3 regions of the Streptomyces sp. NPDC001292 genome follow, and region 3 is predicted to be linked to each of the others. Evidence: riboswitches for the same ligand, from Rfam matches in the RefSeq annotation. Region 3 holds a riboswitch; each other region holds the start of a gene.
The links. Region 3 has a riboswitch for glycine ahead of gcvT (glycine cleavage system aminomethyltransferase GcvT). Riboswitches for the same ligand answer to the same signal wherever they lie in the genome.

Region 1: linked by a shared signal. The riboswitch ahead of gcvP (aminomethyl-transferring glycine dehydrogenase) and the one ahead of gcvT (glycine cleavage system aminomethyltransferase GcvT) in region 3 are both predicted to bind glycine.
Region 2: linked by a shared signal. The riboswitch ahead of cycA (D-serine/D-alanine/glycine transporter) and the one ahead of gcvT (glycine cleavage system aminomethyltransferase GcvT) in region 3 are both predicted to bind glycine.

Annotation. Positions count from the first base shown of each region.
Region 1 covers NZ_JBIAXG010000071.1:17,271-21,836, reverse strand. Annotated here, with positions in the region: gene ACFY4A_RS39660 (MerR family transcriptional regulator) at 1-681, shown strand; gene ACFY4A_RS39655 (DNA polymerase IV) at 843-2,279, shown strand; gene ACFY4A_RS39650 (PRC-barrel domain-containing protein) at 2,189-2,572, opposite strand; glycine riboswitch at 2,686-2,780, shown strand; gene gcvP (aminomethyl-transferring glycine dehydrogenase) at 2,957-4,566, shown strand, end outside.
Region 2 covers NZ_JBIAXG010000036.1:29,621-34,186, forward strand. Annotated here, with positions in the region: partial or broken gene ACFY4A_RS30720 (hypothetical protein) at 151-216, opposite strand; gene cycA (D-serine/D-alanine/glycine transporter) at 399-1,880, opposite strand; glycine riboswitch at 2,199-2,289, opposite strand; glycine riboswitch at 2,290-2,386, opposite strand; gene ACFY4A_RS30730 (hypothetical protein) at 2,676-2,939, shown strand; gene ACFY4A_RS30735 (hypothetical protein) at 3,068-3,223, opposite strand; gene ACFY4A_RS30740 (MFS transporter) at 3,406-4,566, opposite strand, start outside.
Region 3 covers NZ_JBIAXG010000038.1:59-4,624, reverse strand. Annotated here, with positions in the region: gene ACFY4A_RS31440 (enhanced serine sensitivity protein SseB C-terminal domain-containing protein) at 1-662, opposite strand, end outside; gene ACFY4A_RS31435 (enhanced serine sensitivity protein SseB) at 860-1,651, opposite strand; gene ACFY4A_RS31430 (AAA family ATPase) at 1,765-2,385, opposite strand; glycine riboswitch at 2,533-2,629, shown strand; gene gcvT (glycine cleavage system aminomethyltransferase GcvT) at 2,787-3,953, shown strand; gene gcvH (glycine cleavage system protein GcvH) at 4,065-4,442, shown strand; partial or broken gene ACFY4A_RS31415 (serine hydroxymethyltransferase) at 4,458-4,566, shown strand, end outside.

The sequences.
Region 1 (4,566 bases), on a different contig from region 3:
GTGAGAAGCAGCGGCGACGGTACGGCTGGGGGTGCCCCCGGACGCAATGCCGGGGGAAGCGGTCCGTACCCTCCCCCGGGCTCCCGGCTCCGCCCGAGCGGGGGGTACACACCTCTCGGCGGCGCGGCCGGTCGTGCTCCGCAGCGACCGACGGCGCCGAGCAGCGGAGGGGCGGCGGCCATGGCGTCCGAACAGATCGGCTATCGCGGTCCGACGGCCTGCGCCGCCGCCGGCATCACCTACCGGCAACTGGACTACTGGGCGCGCACCGGGCTGGTCGAGCCGAGCGTGCGGCCCGCCCACGGGTCCGGCACCCAGCGCCTCTACAGCTTCCGGGACGTCGTCGTCCTGAAGATCGTCAAGCGGTTCCTCGACACCGGCGTGTCGCTGCAGAACATCCGTACCGCCGTCCAGCACCTGCGCGAGTGCGGTTTCCGTGACCTGGAGCGGACGACGCTGATGAGCGACGGTGCCACGGTGTACGAGTGCACGTCGCCCGACGAGGTGCACGCCCTGCTCCAGGGGGGCCAGGGAATCTTCGGCATCGCCGTCGGCGTGGTGTGGCGCGACGTGGAGAACGCGCTGTCGCAGTTGCACGGTGAGCGCATCGACACGGGGGAGACGCTCGTGGGGCACAACCCGGGCGACGAGCTCGCCCGGCGGCGCAACCGGGCCGTCTGAGCGGCCCCTCGGCCGGCTCCGGTCCTCCCGGTCACTGACCGACCGCCGACCGGCCCCATCCCGGCCCGATCAGCCCCCTCGGCCTGCGGACAGGCCTCGGGAGGACGTACGGCGCCGCCGGAACGGGGGCATTGTCAGTGGCGTGGTGCAGCATCGTAGATGTGAGAACCGCACCCACGATCCTCCACCTCGACATGGATGCCTTCTTCGCCTCCGCGGAGCAGGCGTCCAAGCCGAGCCTGCGTGGGAAGGCCGTGGTCGTGGGCGGGCTGGGACCGCGCGGGGTGGTGGCCACGGCGTCGTACGAGGCGCGCGTGTTCGGCGTCCACTCCGCGATGCCGATGGCCCAGGCGCGGCGGCTGGCGCCGAACGCCGCGTACCTCGTGCCGCGCTTTGCCTTCTACCGCTCCATCAGCGAGCGGGTGATGGGCCTGCTGCGGGCGCTGTCGCCGCTGGTGGAGCCGCTGAGCCTGGACGAGGCGTTCGTGGACCTGGAGGCCGGGGGAGCCGCCTGGGACGCGGAATCCGCCCGGCTGGCAGGGATGAAACTGCGCGCCGACATCCGGGCCGTCACGGGGCTCACCGGGTCCGTGGGGCTGGCCGCCTCCAAGATGCTCGCCAAGATCGGCTCCGAGCAGGCCAAGCCCGACGGGCTGGTGCTCATCGAGCCCGGCACCGAGCGGGCCCTGCTCGGTCCGCTGTCCGTGCGTACCCTGCCGGGCGTGGGCCCGGCCACGGGCGACCATCTGCGGCGGGCCGGGATCCACACCGTCGAGGAAATCGCCGAGGCCGGTGAGGACGAGCTCGTCCGGCTGCTCGGCAAAGCGCACGGGCACGCGCTGTACGCGATGGCGCTGGCCCACGACGAGCGTCCCGTCGTGGCCGAGCGCGAGACGAAGTCGGTGTCCGTCGAGGACACCTACGACGTGGACATCCACGACCGCGTCCGGGTGGCCCTGGAGGTGCAGCGGCTCGCCGACCGGTGCGTACGGCGGCTGCGCGGGGCCGGTCTGTCGGGGCGCACCATCGTGCTGAAGGTGCGCCGCTACGACTTCTCCACCCTGACCCGCTCCGAGACCCTGCGCGGGCCCACCGACGACCCCGCGGTGATACGGGAGGCGGCCGCCCGGCTGCTGGATTCGGTGGACACCACCGGCGGTGTACGGCTGCTCGGCGTGGGCGTGTCCGGGCTCGCCGACTACACCCAGGAGGACCTGTTCGCGCAGGCGGCGGGCGTGCGGGCCGCGGGCGCGGAGGCGGAGCGCCCGACCGAGGGGCAGCCGGAGGAGCCCGCCGAGCAGCCGCCGGCACCCACCGAGCGGCGGTGGCCGGCGGGCCATGACGTACGGCACGCCGCGTACGGCCACGGATGGGTGCAGGGCAGCGGCCTCGGCCGCGTCACCGTCCGCTTCGAGACCCCCCGCTCCGCGCCGGGTCGGGTACGCACCTTCCTCATGGACGACCCGGACCTGGAACCGGCCGAACCCCTTCCTCTGGTTCCGCCGGCTCAGCTCTCGTCCGGACCGGAGCCGGAGCCGGCCAGCTTGCCGAAGTGGTGGTCCGGAACAGCCGGTGGAGGCGCCACGTCGAGGCCGTAGTGGTGGTAGAGCTGCAGTTCCTGCTCCGGGGACAGATGGCGGCCCACGCCGAAGTCCGGAGCCTCCTTGATCAGCGAGCGGTCGAAGGGGACGCGCAGGGTGCCCTCGACCAGTTCGCTGGGCTCGAGGGGGACGAAGGCGTCCCGGGAGAACAGGCCGGTGCGTATGGCCGCCCATTCCGGCACACCGGTCGCGTCGTCGAGGTAGACCTCGTCCACCGTGCCGATCTTGTGGCCGTTGCGGTCGAACGCCTTGCGGCCGATCAGGTTGCGCGGATCGATCTCCGTCTGCACTGTCCCTCCACGTGGTCGCAACTCATCCGTAAGCACTACAAAAGAGCACATTCAGCGGTGCGGCCACTCGAAGACCCGTACGGCTGCCCCGCTGGTACGCTGGCAACGGCTGCTGACCCCGTGCGGGAGAGCCCTCCGGCACCACCGGAGGCGCCGAAGGAGCAAATCCTCCCCGGAATCTCTCAGGCCCACGTACCGCACGGACGAGGTCACTCTGGAAAGCAGAGCGGGTGTCGACGGCTTCCGCTCTCACCGACGGTGAAAACCGGGAGCCCTCGGGCAGCCCGGTGAAGCTCTCAGGTTGAGATGACAGAGGGGGAGGCCGTCGGGACACCCGCGCCGTGGTGTCCCTCGAAGGTCGTGTCAGACCAGGAGGCCTCCGCAATGACCGCCCAGCGCATTCCGCTCTCCGAGCTCGAACAGGGCATCCCCTTCGAACAGCGCCACATCGGGCCCGACCAGGAGGCGCGGGCCAAGATGCTCGCGCAGGTCGGCTACGGCTCGCTCGACGAGCTCACCGCCGCCGCGGTACCCGAAGTGATCAGGAACGCCGACGCGCTCGACCTTCCCGGCGGCCGCACCGAGGCCGAAGTGCTGGCCGAGCTGCGCTCCCTCGCCGACCGCAACCAGGTCCTCGGCTCGATGATCGGCCTCGGCTACTACGGGACGTTCACCCCGCCGGTGATCCTGCGCAACGTCATGGAGAACCCGGCCTGGTACACCGCCTACACCCCCTACCAGCCGGAGATCTCCCAGGGCCGCCTCGAGGCGCTGCTGAACTTCCAGACCGTGGTCGCCGACCTGACCGGTCTGCCGACCTCCGGCGCGTCCCTGCTCGACGAGGGCACCGCCGCCGCCGAGGCCATGGCGCTGTCCCGGCGCATGGGCAAGAACAAGAAGGGCCTGTTCCTGGTCGACGCGGACGCGCTGCCGCAGACCATCGCGGTCATCGAGACCCGCGCCGAGCCGACCGGCGTCGAGGTCGTCGTCGCCGACCTCAGCGACGGCATCCCGGCCGAGATCGCCGAGCGCGAGATCAACGGCGTGCTCCTGCAGTACCCGGGCGCCTCCGGCGCCGTGCGCGACCTGAAGCCCGTCATCGACCAGGCGCACCAGCTGGGCGCCCTGGTCACCGTCGCCGCCGACCTGCTCGCGCTGACCCTGCTGAAGTCGCCCGGCGAGCTCGGCGCGGACATCGCCGTCGGCACCACCCAGCGCTTCGGCGTTCCGATGGGCTTCGGCGGCCCGCACGCCGGCTACATGGCGGTGCACGAGAAGTTCGCGCGCAGCCTGCCCGGCCGCCTGGTCGGCGTCTCCGTCGACGCCGACGGCAACAAGGCCTACCGCCTCGCCCTGCAGACCCGTGAGCAGCACATCCGCCGCGAGAAGGCCACCAGCAACATCTGCACCGCCCAGGTGCTGCTCGCCGTCATGGCCGGCATGTACGCGGTCTACCACGGCCCCGAGGGCCTGCGGGACATCGCGCGCCGCACCCACCGCTACGCCACGGTCCTCGCCGAGGGGCTCAAGGCCGGCGGCTTCGAGGTCGTGCACGGCGCGTACTTCGACACGCTGACCGTCAGGGCGGAGGGGCGTGCCGCCGAGGTCGTCGCCGCGGCCCGCGAGGGCGGCGTGAACCTGCGCCTCGTCGACGCCGACCACGTCTCGGTCGCCTGCGACGAGACCACCACCCGGGACCGGCTGCGCACCGTGTGGGCCGCCTTCGGCGTCGGGGGCGACATCGAGGCGCTGGACGCGGTCGCCGAGGACACGCTGCCCGAGGCGCTGCTGCGCGCAGACACCTACCTCACCCACCCCGTCTTCCACCAGTACCGGTCCGAGACCGCGATGCTGCGCTACCTGCGCCGGCTGGCCGACCGCGACTACGCGCTCGACCGCGGCATGATCCCGCTGGGCTCGTGCACCATGAAGCTCAACGCGACGACCGAGATGGAGCCGGTCACCTGGCCGGAGTTCGGGCAGCTGCACCCCTT
Region 2 (4,566 bases), on a different contig from region 3:
CCCACTCCTCGTCGTACTCGCCGTACTACTGGTGGACCCAGGGCAGCACCTCGCGCAGACCGGCGAGGAGAGGTACGAAGCGGGGTCCTCCGGCATCCGAGTGTCGAGCCTTTCACCGGTGCGGTCCTCTTCCCTCTGCTGGTCCCAGACCTTCTCCCACTGGGTGCGCTCGCGGAGGCCGGAGTCCTTGTACCGCAGCGCGGCGAGGTACGGCACGTGCTCTGTCTCGATGACGGCGGCCAGGACGGTGGCGAGTGAGGCATCGCGTTCACCGAGTGATCGACGGCGCAGAGCGCGGCGACGGAGTCTGAGGTGGCAGCCGGATGTGCCGCCACCGAGTCGTTACGCAGCGTGGGATCGGTCCCCGTCTGTGTGACTCCGCCTTCCTCGGGGTCGGGTCACTCCCCGTTCCGGGAGCCGGGCAGGGAGACGGTCTGCCGGGCCTGACGGCGGCCGCGACGGCGCAGCACCGCCCATGCGATGCCGAGGATGACGAACCACACCGGGGTCACCAGCAGCGCCTGCAGCGTGTCGTCCTTCTGGGTCAGTGCCCAGATGAGGAACGCGAAGAACGCGAGCACGACGTAGCACATGGGGATGCCGCCGGGCATCTTGAACGTCGATACCTCGTGCAGGTGCGGACGGCGCTTGCGGTACACGATGTAGCTGATCAGGATGATCGACCAGACGAATATGAACAGCAGCGCCGAGATGGTGGTCACCAGCGTGAAGGCCTCGATGATCGAGTCGCCCAGGGTGAGCATGACGACACCGGGGAGCAGGAAGACGCCGGACAGGAGCAGGGCGTTGACCGGCACCTTCCTGGAGGTGAGCCTGCCGAACCGCGAGGGCGCGTCGCCCTCCTGTGCCAGGCCGTAGACCATCCGCGAGGTGGAGTAGATGCCCGAGTTCGCGGACGAGGTGGCCGAGGTCAGCACCACGAAGTTGATCAACGAGGCTGCGATGCCCAGGCCGGCGAGGGCGAACATCACGACGAAGGGGCTGCGGTCCGCGCTGATGTCGCGCCAGGGAGTGACGGAGATGATCACGACCAGGGCGACCACGTAGAACAGCATCACGCGTACCGGGATCGAGTTGATCGCCTTGGGCAGGTTCCGTTCCGGGTTCTTGGTCTCGGCCGCGGTGGTGCCGACGAGTTCGATGCCGACGAAGGCGAAGGTCGCGATCTGGAATCCCGCGACGAAGCCCATGGGGCCGGTGGGGAAGAAGCCGCCGTCGTTCCAGAGGTTGGAGAAGCTCGCGGTGGCGCCCCCAGGCGCATGGAAGCCGCCCAGCACCATGCCGAGCCCCACGACGATCAGCGCCACGATAGCGACGATCTTGATCAGTGCGAACCAGAACTCGGTCTCGCCGAACGCCTTCACGGTGGGCAGGTTCAGAGCGATCAGCACGACGACCGCCACAAGCCCGGGTATCCACAGCGCGAGCCCGTGCCACCAGTACGACACGTACCCGGCGATCGCGATGACGTCGGCCATCCCGGTGACGATCCAGCAAAACCAGTAGGTCCAGCCCGTGAAGAAGCCGGCCCACGGCCCGAGGAGGTCCGAGGCGAAGTCGGCGAAGGACTTGTAGCGCAGGTTGGAGAGCAGCAGCTCGCCCATCGCCCGCATCACGAAGAACAGCATCGCGCCGATGATCATGTAGACGAAGATCACCGAGGGGCCGGCCAGCGAGATCGTTTTGCCCGATCCCATGAACAGACCGGTTCCGATCGCACCGCCGATCGCGATGAGCTGGATGTGCCGGTTGGACAATTGCCGGGAGAGGTGCTGCTGACCCGCCGGCGAGGGCGTCGGTGCGTGCCCTCTCTGGGGCGCGGACGCGGTGGTCACGCCGGTGTCACTGCTTTCAGACATGGGCAAACCTTAGGGATCTCATACGCGTGCGGGCATGGGGTGTCTCGGTGGGTGAACACACGCGCACACAGAACGAGCGGACACGGTGTTCTGCACGCGGACATGCGGATATACGGGACCGACCGGAACGGCGGCAGGGCACGCTGAACACGCGCACGCGACGGGGGAGCCGGTCCGGTGGCGGCCGGGGAAAAGAGGAAAGCCGAAGTTCAGCCCGGAAGCCGGCAGGCGGGCGACGGACGGGGGTGACGCGACGGGACAGCCATCAAAGGCTCCTCGAGGGTTGAGCGCGGAGGGGACCGCGCGGCCGAGTGAGCCTCCCCCTCTGTCATGGGCCTGAGAGATTCACCGCGGGAATCCGCGGCTTGCACCGTGGGCGAGACGCGTGAGCGCCTGCTTTCCAGAGTTGCCTGCCCGAGCGGTAGGGATGCCTGAGAGTTTCCGGGGAGGTGTTGCTCCTTCGGCGCCCGGGTCTGGCTGACCCGATGCTCTCCCGCTGCGGGGTGAACGACCGTTTACTGCGGTGAGGCTAAGTCCACACCGGCTGCCGGTCAAGGGTGCGCCGCGAAGCCACTGCCCATAACTGCCGGGTGAGCCGCGTCGTGTCCGTCCGGAGCCGGCAAGCCGACCTGGGCAATCAGGCGGGTGAACCAGCCGTGCGCACGACCGCCCGACTCAGCCGCGCGGGCGGCCCATGACGATGGTGGCCGTGCTCTGGTGCGCTCGACCAACTGAAGACCCAACCGCTGTTCCAGCACGCGGATCTGCTGACTGAATGCCGGTTACGTGGTCGATATGCCGCCCTGCACCATGGCGCTCACCTGGTTCGTCGAAAACCGCGATCGCCCCGATATCAGTGAGATCCGGCAGATCGCCCGGGCCGTGCTGCAGAGCCGGAGCTGGGGATTTTCGTCTGGACCCGGCAGCGGCGGGACGTTCCGGGAGCTGCGGTTCTGCGGGAGCGTCCCGGTGGGCGGGGTGTCGTGGACGGCTGTATCCGTCAGGGCCGCCGACTCGTCGCGCCGCTCCGGGACGCCGACCGTCGACTCGGTGCACTGACCCTGGAGCGCCGTAATGCAAGGCTCGAGCCCGGGTTGCGCCGGACGGTGGAACCCGGGCCGCACCGCGCGCCGGCGCCTCTGCCGACCGGTCGACCGAAACTGGCAACGTGCGCAGCCGCGGGCCGGTCACGGGGCCGCTGGGGCTTCGTCTTCGGCTACTTCGTCGTCGGCCAGCCGCAGCGCCGGGTGCAGGTTGGCGAACTCGTCGACGTCGAGAACGCACCATGCCTGGTGGTAGTGGTCGCCGGCCTTGTCGCGCTCGGTCGCGGTGTGCCGTACCACCGAGCGGGTGGCGCAGCCCCTCCAGTGGCGGCCCCGAAATCCTAGTCGGCTCCTCCGACAACGGGGTCGGCCGTAGGAGAGGCTGTGGTCCCCAAACGAGGGGTGGCAGGGAGCCGTCGTGCTCCCTGCCACTTCTCACTCATGCCCGTCCGTCGGTCCGCGGCTGCCGGCCTGGCGTCGGCTCAGGTGGCGCTGGATGTCTCCAGGGACACGCCCCGCGTTTCCGGGGCCATCGCGATCGACACCAGCGTGCCCACCGCCGACACGACGCCGGCCAGCAGCAGCGTCGCTCCCACGCCCCAGTGCTCCAGGGCCAGCGGGGTCAGGAACGTGCCGGCGGCGGCGGCGATGCGGCTGAAGCCGGTGCCGACACCGACCGCGGTCGCCCGGATCTCCGTCGGGAACAGCTCGTTCGGGTAGATCCACTGGAGCAGCGTGGGACCGCCGACGGCGATCGCGTACACCGCGAACAGCAGTCCCGCCCCGACCGCCGGCAGCCCCGGGAAGACGCCGAGCACCAGCAGCGGGACCGTCGACGCCGCGAAGGTCCAGACGAGGACGGGACGCCGTCCCGCGCGGTTCAGCAGTGGCAGGAAGACCAGGCAGCCGATCAGGAACACCAGGCTGATGGCGACCGAGCCGAGGGTGCCGCTGTCGCCGGACAGGCCCATGGCGGCGAGCAGTTGGGGACCGAAGGCGTAGATGGCGTAGATCGGCATCACCGAACAGGCCCAGAAGAGCGAGACGAAGGCGGTGCGCTTGCCGTAGGTGCCACGGAAGACGGCCGAGAAGCGGGCGGGTTGGGCCGGGGTGCCCAGGTCGGCGACGCCCGCGCCGGGTCCGAACACCTTGCGCATCACCGCCTCGGCCTCCTCGACCCTGCCCTGGGAGAGCAACCAGCGGGGTGACTCGGGGGTGCCGATGCGCAGCAGGACCAGGATCGCGGCGGGCACCGCGGGGCAGGCGAGCAGCCAGCGCCAGCCGTCGGGGCCGAGCCGCAGCAGCAGATCGCCGATGAGGTAGGCGGCCGCGCTGCCCACGGACCACATCACGGTCAGGAGACCGAGCATCGCGCCGCGGTGCTTGCGCGGTGAGAACTCGGCGAGCAGGGACGTGGCGATCGGGTAGTCGGCGCCGACGGCCACGCCGATCAGGAAGCGCAGCACGAGCAGTTGCTCGGGGCCGGTGACGAAGGCCTGGGCGACGGAGAAGACCACGATCGCCGCCAGGTCGATCGTGTACATGATGTGGCGGCCGAAGCGGTCGGTGACGTAGCCGAAGACGGTTCCGCCGACGAGCAGTCCGCACAGCGCGGCCGCCGCGAGGAAGCCCTCCCACAGGCC
Region 3 (4,566 bases):
GACATCGCGACCGTCGAGACCGGCAGCCCGTCGGGGACGGCGCCGATGGACTGCTGCATCATCACGCGCACCGAGTCGACGGCCGGCGGCGAGGTGTCGTACACGTCGAGGCCGATGGCGAGGTACGGCGCTCCGAGCGCCGGCTGCACCCAGGCGCGGCGCAGCGAGCGCAGGGCCGGGGTGCGGTGGGCGTTCTGGGTGAGCAGGGCGTAGAACTGCGAGGCCTCGACGGTGGGTTCGGACAGCCGGAGGGGGCCCGCGGGCTGGCGGTCGAGACCGGTGGCGATGCGGCGCAGGTCCAGCCACGGAATACCGACGCCGCCGCCCGGGGCGTGCGGGTTCAGCCAGAGGCCGTAGTGGTCGGGGTAGAGGGTGCGGGCCACGTCGAGGCCGTCCACGACCTCGTACGAACGGTTCCAGCCGCTGGCCGACAGCTCCTGGGCGGAGGTCACGCAGGGCGCGTAGCCGTGGCCGTCGACCTCCATGTGGCCGTACTGGGCGTCGGGGGAACCAGCCTGGCCGTGCCACAGCAGCATCCAGACCTGGCCGGAGGACGGGGTCGCCAGCGCGCGCAGCAGCGCCTCATAGGCGTCGTAACGCCCGGGCGTCACCTGGCGCAGCGTCTGCTCGACCTGCCCGGCCGTGGTGCCGCTGGCGCTCACTTGTACCGCCCCTCCATACAACCGACGTATCGACCGAGCCGTGGGTCCGGGTCCTGTCGTCACCTTCCCGTCGTCCGCCCGGCGGGCAGGCGGGAAAGTGAGGCAGGCCTAGCTTAAGCCGCCGTCCGGCGGCCGGGGACTCGCCGTGCGCCGCCGGCTGCGGATCGTGTGCGCTTCCCCGGCGTCCCGGGTCGGACTCAGTGGGCGTGCTGGTAGAACGGGCGGACGTTCTCCCTCATCCAGTCCGCCACGGGATCCTGGGCCACGTCCAGGAGGACCAGGTTGACCGGCCACCGGGCCGGGGTCTTCGCCAGGGCGCGGCCCAGGGCGTCCAGGGCGCCGGCCTGCGGGTCGCCCTCCCACTGGGACAGTTCGACGCCTACGAACATGACCGGGTCGTCCGTCTCGACGGCGGCCAGGCAGCGGCGGGCGGTGCTGACCACGCCGGTCTCGGCGAACTCGGCGCCGGCGGCGGCGAGGAAGTCCACCGGGTCGTCCTGCCAGTCCGGTTCGAAGAGGCGGACGCGGCCGCCGCTCGACGGGCCGTCCAGTGGGGTGCGCCCCGCCCGGCACAGTTCGGCCACGACCGCCGGTGGCAGCGGGACACCGACCACGCCGTCCGGGTTGAGCGCGATGCCGGCCTGCGGGGGCAGTCCGCGCGCGAACTCGACGGCGGGCGCGACGGTGTACGCCATGTGCGGGCCCGCGGCCTGGCGGAGCTGCTCCTCGGAGCTGAAGACCGGCACGTACGCCTGACCGTCGATCTCCAGCGTGGGCAGGTCGAGCGGGCCGCTGTGGGGACCGCCGCCGTTGGGCAGGGGCACCCAGAGGAGGCTGCGGCCGAGCACCTCGACGATCCGGCCACCGGCGGACGGGACGCCGAGGGAGGCGGACAGCACCTCCTCCAACTCGTTGCCGGGCCATCCGCCGTGCGGATGGGAGTGCGCCTGTGCCGGAAAGTCCGCGGAGAAGTCCGCCGGGAAGTCCATCTGCTACCGCCTGCTGTGAACCACTGCTGTGGCCGAAAGGCTATCGGGTACCAGCCCGAAGCTCACGAAAAATCCCACGACCACGACCCGCCGCACCGCGCACCGTGTGGTTCTCAGGTGGTGAACTCGATTCGTCGCAGTCGCGTCGCTGCCTCGCGGTCCAGCAGGACCGCCGAGCCGCAGCCGTTCGGCAGGGTGCCGCGCTCGACCGCGCGGAGCAGGCCGGCGGTGGCGCGGCGGTGGCGGCGGAAGGCGTAGCGGGAGACACCGCGGCCCCGTGCACGCTGGCCGGTCAGGGCGGTGCCGGGGGTGACGTCCAGCAGGACGAGGTGCAGGGTGCCGCCGCGGCGGCGGGCGGTGCGGGCCAGCCAGGCGCGGACCCAGGGCTGCGTGCCGCAGTCGTGGACCACGAGCGCCGCCCCGGAGCGCAGGGCGCGGCGCAGCCCCGCGAAGTGGGCGAGGCGGACCAAGGGGCGGTACAGGGCGTAGGGGAGGTACGCCGCCAGGCGGGCGTCCCAGCGGTCGCGGGTGTCCTGGGAGTCGATGCGGACGCCGTGCACCGCGCGCCGCATCAGCGTGGACTTGCCGCTGCCGGGCAGGCCGGTGACCACGACCAGGTCGCGCGGGCCGAAGCGCAGCACGCGCGGGCCGAGGCCGGACCGGTCCCGCAGGTCGCGGACCATGGGTGCGGGGGCCTGGGCCGTGGCGTACAACGCGGTCCTGTGCGCCGTCATCGTTCCTCCCATCGATCGTAAAAAGAAGGTAATAGGCGGCGTCCCGCGTTTCCGTGCACGTCCTGCCACAGGTCGGTCACAGATGCCGCCCTGCCGCGAAGCGGGCCGGGCGTGCAATGATGTGCGCGCAACTGCATATCGGCCGTTTGAATCCGCGCGGGAGAGTCCCCAGCCGTCTCGCTGGGGCGCCGAAGGAGCAAGTACCTCCCTTGAATCTCTCAGGCCCCGTTACCGCGCGGGCGAGGCACATCTGAAAAGCGGGCCGCTGGCGCAGTGGCTCCACCCAAGGTGCAAGCCGTGCACCGTCCGTCCGACGGCGGTCATGGCGAACCTCTCAGGTTCCGATGACAGATGGGGAGGACATGATCAGTCCTCGCCCGTCATGCCTTGGAGACCGCCCGATGAGCAGTACCGAACCCGACCGACTCCGCCGCACCGCGCTCGACGCGCTGCACCGCTCGCTCGGCGCGACGATGACCGACTTCGCCGGCTGGGACATGCCGCTGCGTTACGGCTCCGAGCGCGACGAGCACATCGCCGTACGGACGAAGGCCGGCCTCTTCGACCTGTCCCACATGGGCGAGATCACCGTCACCGGCCCGCAGGCCGTCGCGCTGCTGAACCACGCCCTGGTCGGCAACATCGCCACCATCGGCCTCGGCCGCGCCCGCTACACCATGATCTGCCAGGCCGACGGCGGCATCCTGGACGACCTGATCGTCTACCGGCTGGGCGAGACCGAGTACCTGGTCGTCGCCAACGCCTCCAACGCCCAGGTGGTGCTCGACGCGCTGACCGAGCGGGCGGCGGGCTTCGACGCCGAGGTGCGCGACGACCGGGACAGCTACGCGCTGCTCGCCGTGCAGGGCCCCGAGTCCGCCGGCATCCTGAAGTCGCTCTCCCCCAAGCACTCGGCTTCGCTCGTGCAGGGAGGTGCCCCCATCGCCGACCTGGACGGCCTGAAGTACTACGCCGGGCTCCCCGGCACGGTCGCGGGCGTCCCCGCGCTGATCGCGCGCACCGGGTACACCGGCGAGGACGGCTTCGAGCTGTTCGTGGCACCGGGCGACGCGGAGAAGCTGTGGCAGGCGCTGACCGAGGCCGGCGCGGACGCCGGGCTGGTCCCGTGCGGGCTGTCCTGCCGGGACACGCTGCGCCTGGAGGCGGGCATGCCGCTGTACGGGCACGAGCTGTCGACCTCGCTGACCCCGTTCGACGCGGGCCTCGGCCGGGTGGTCAAGTTCGAGAAGGAGGGCGACTTCGTGGGCCGCGAGGCCCTGCTGGCCGCCGCCGAGCGCGCCGCCGCCGAGCCGCCCCGGGTGCTCGTCGGCCTGGTCGCCGAGGGCCGCCGGGTCCCGCGCGCCGGGTACGCGGTCGTCGCGGGCGGCGAGGTGATCGGCGAGGTCACCTCCGGGGCCCCCTCCCCCACCCTGGGCAAGCCGATCGCCATGGCGTACGTCGACGCCGCGCACGCCGCTCCGGGCACGCCCGGTGTGGGAGTGGACATCCGGGGCAACCACGAGCCGTACGAGGTCGTGGCGCTGCCCTTCTACAAGCGGCAGAAGTGACACCTCCCTAGCCGGCACGGAGGCGACGTGAGACACGTCACCCCTGGTCACGCACGCCTTTCGCAGTCCCCCATTCATCACCATTGACCCGCGTACAGGAGAATTCTGGCCATGAACAACCCTCAGCATCTGCGCTACAGCAAGGAGCACGAGTGGCTGTCGCCCGTCGAGGACGGCGTGGCGACGGTCGGCATCACGGAGTTCGCGGCCAACGCGCTCGGCGATGTCGTCTACGCCCAGCTCCCGGAGGTCGGCGACACGGTGGCCGCGGGCGAGACCTGCGGTGAGCTGGAGTCGACCAAGTCGGTGTCCGACCTGTACTCCCCCGTGAGCGGCGAGGTCACCGAGGTCAACGAGGACGTGGTGAGCGACCCGTCGCTGGTGAACTCCGCGCCCTTCGAGGGCGGCTGGCTGTTCAAGGTGCGCCTTGCCGAGGAGCCCGCCGACCTGCTCTCCGCCGACGAGTACGCCGCCGAGACCGCCGGCTGAGAATCGGACACACACATGACTGTTCTCAACACATCCCTGCACGAGCTCGACCCGGACGTGGCCGCCGCGGTCGACGCCGAGCTGCACCGCCAGCAGTCCACGCTGGAGATGATCGCCTCCGAGA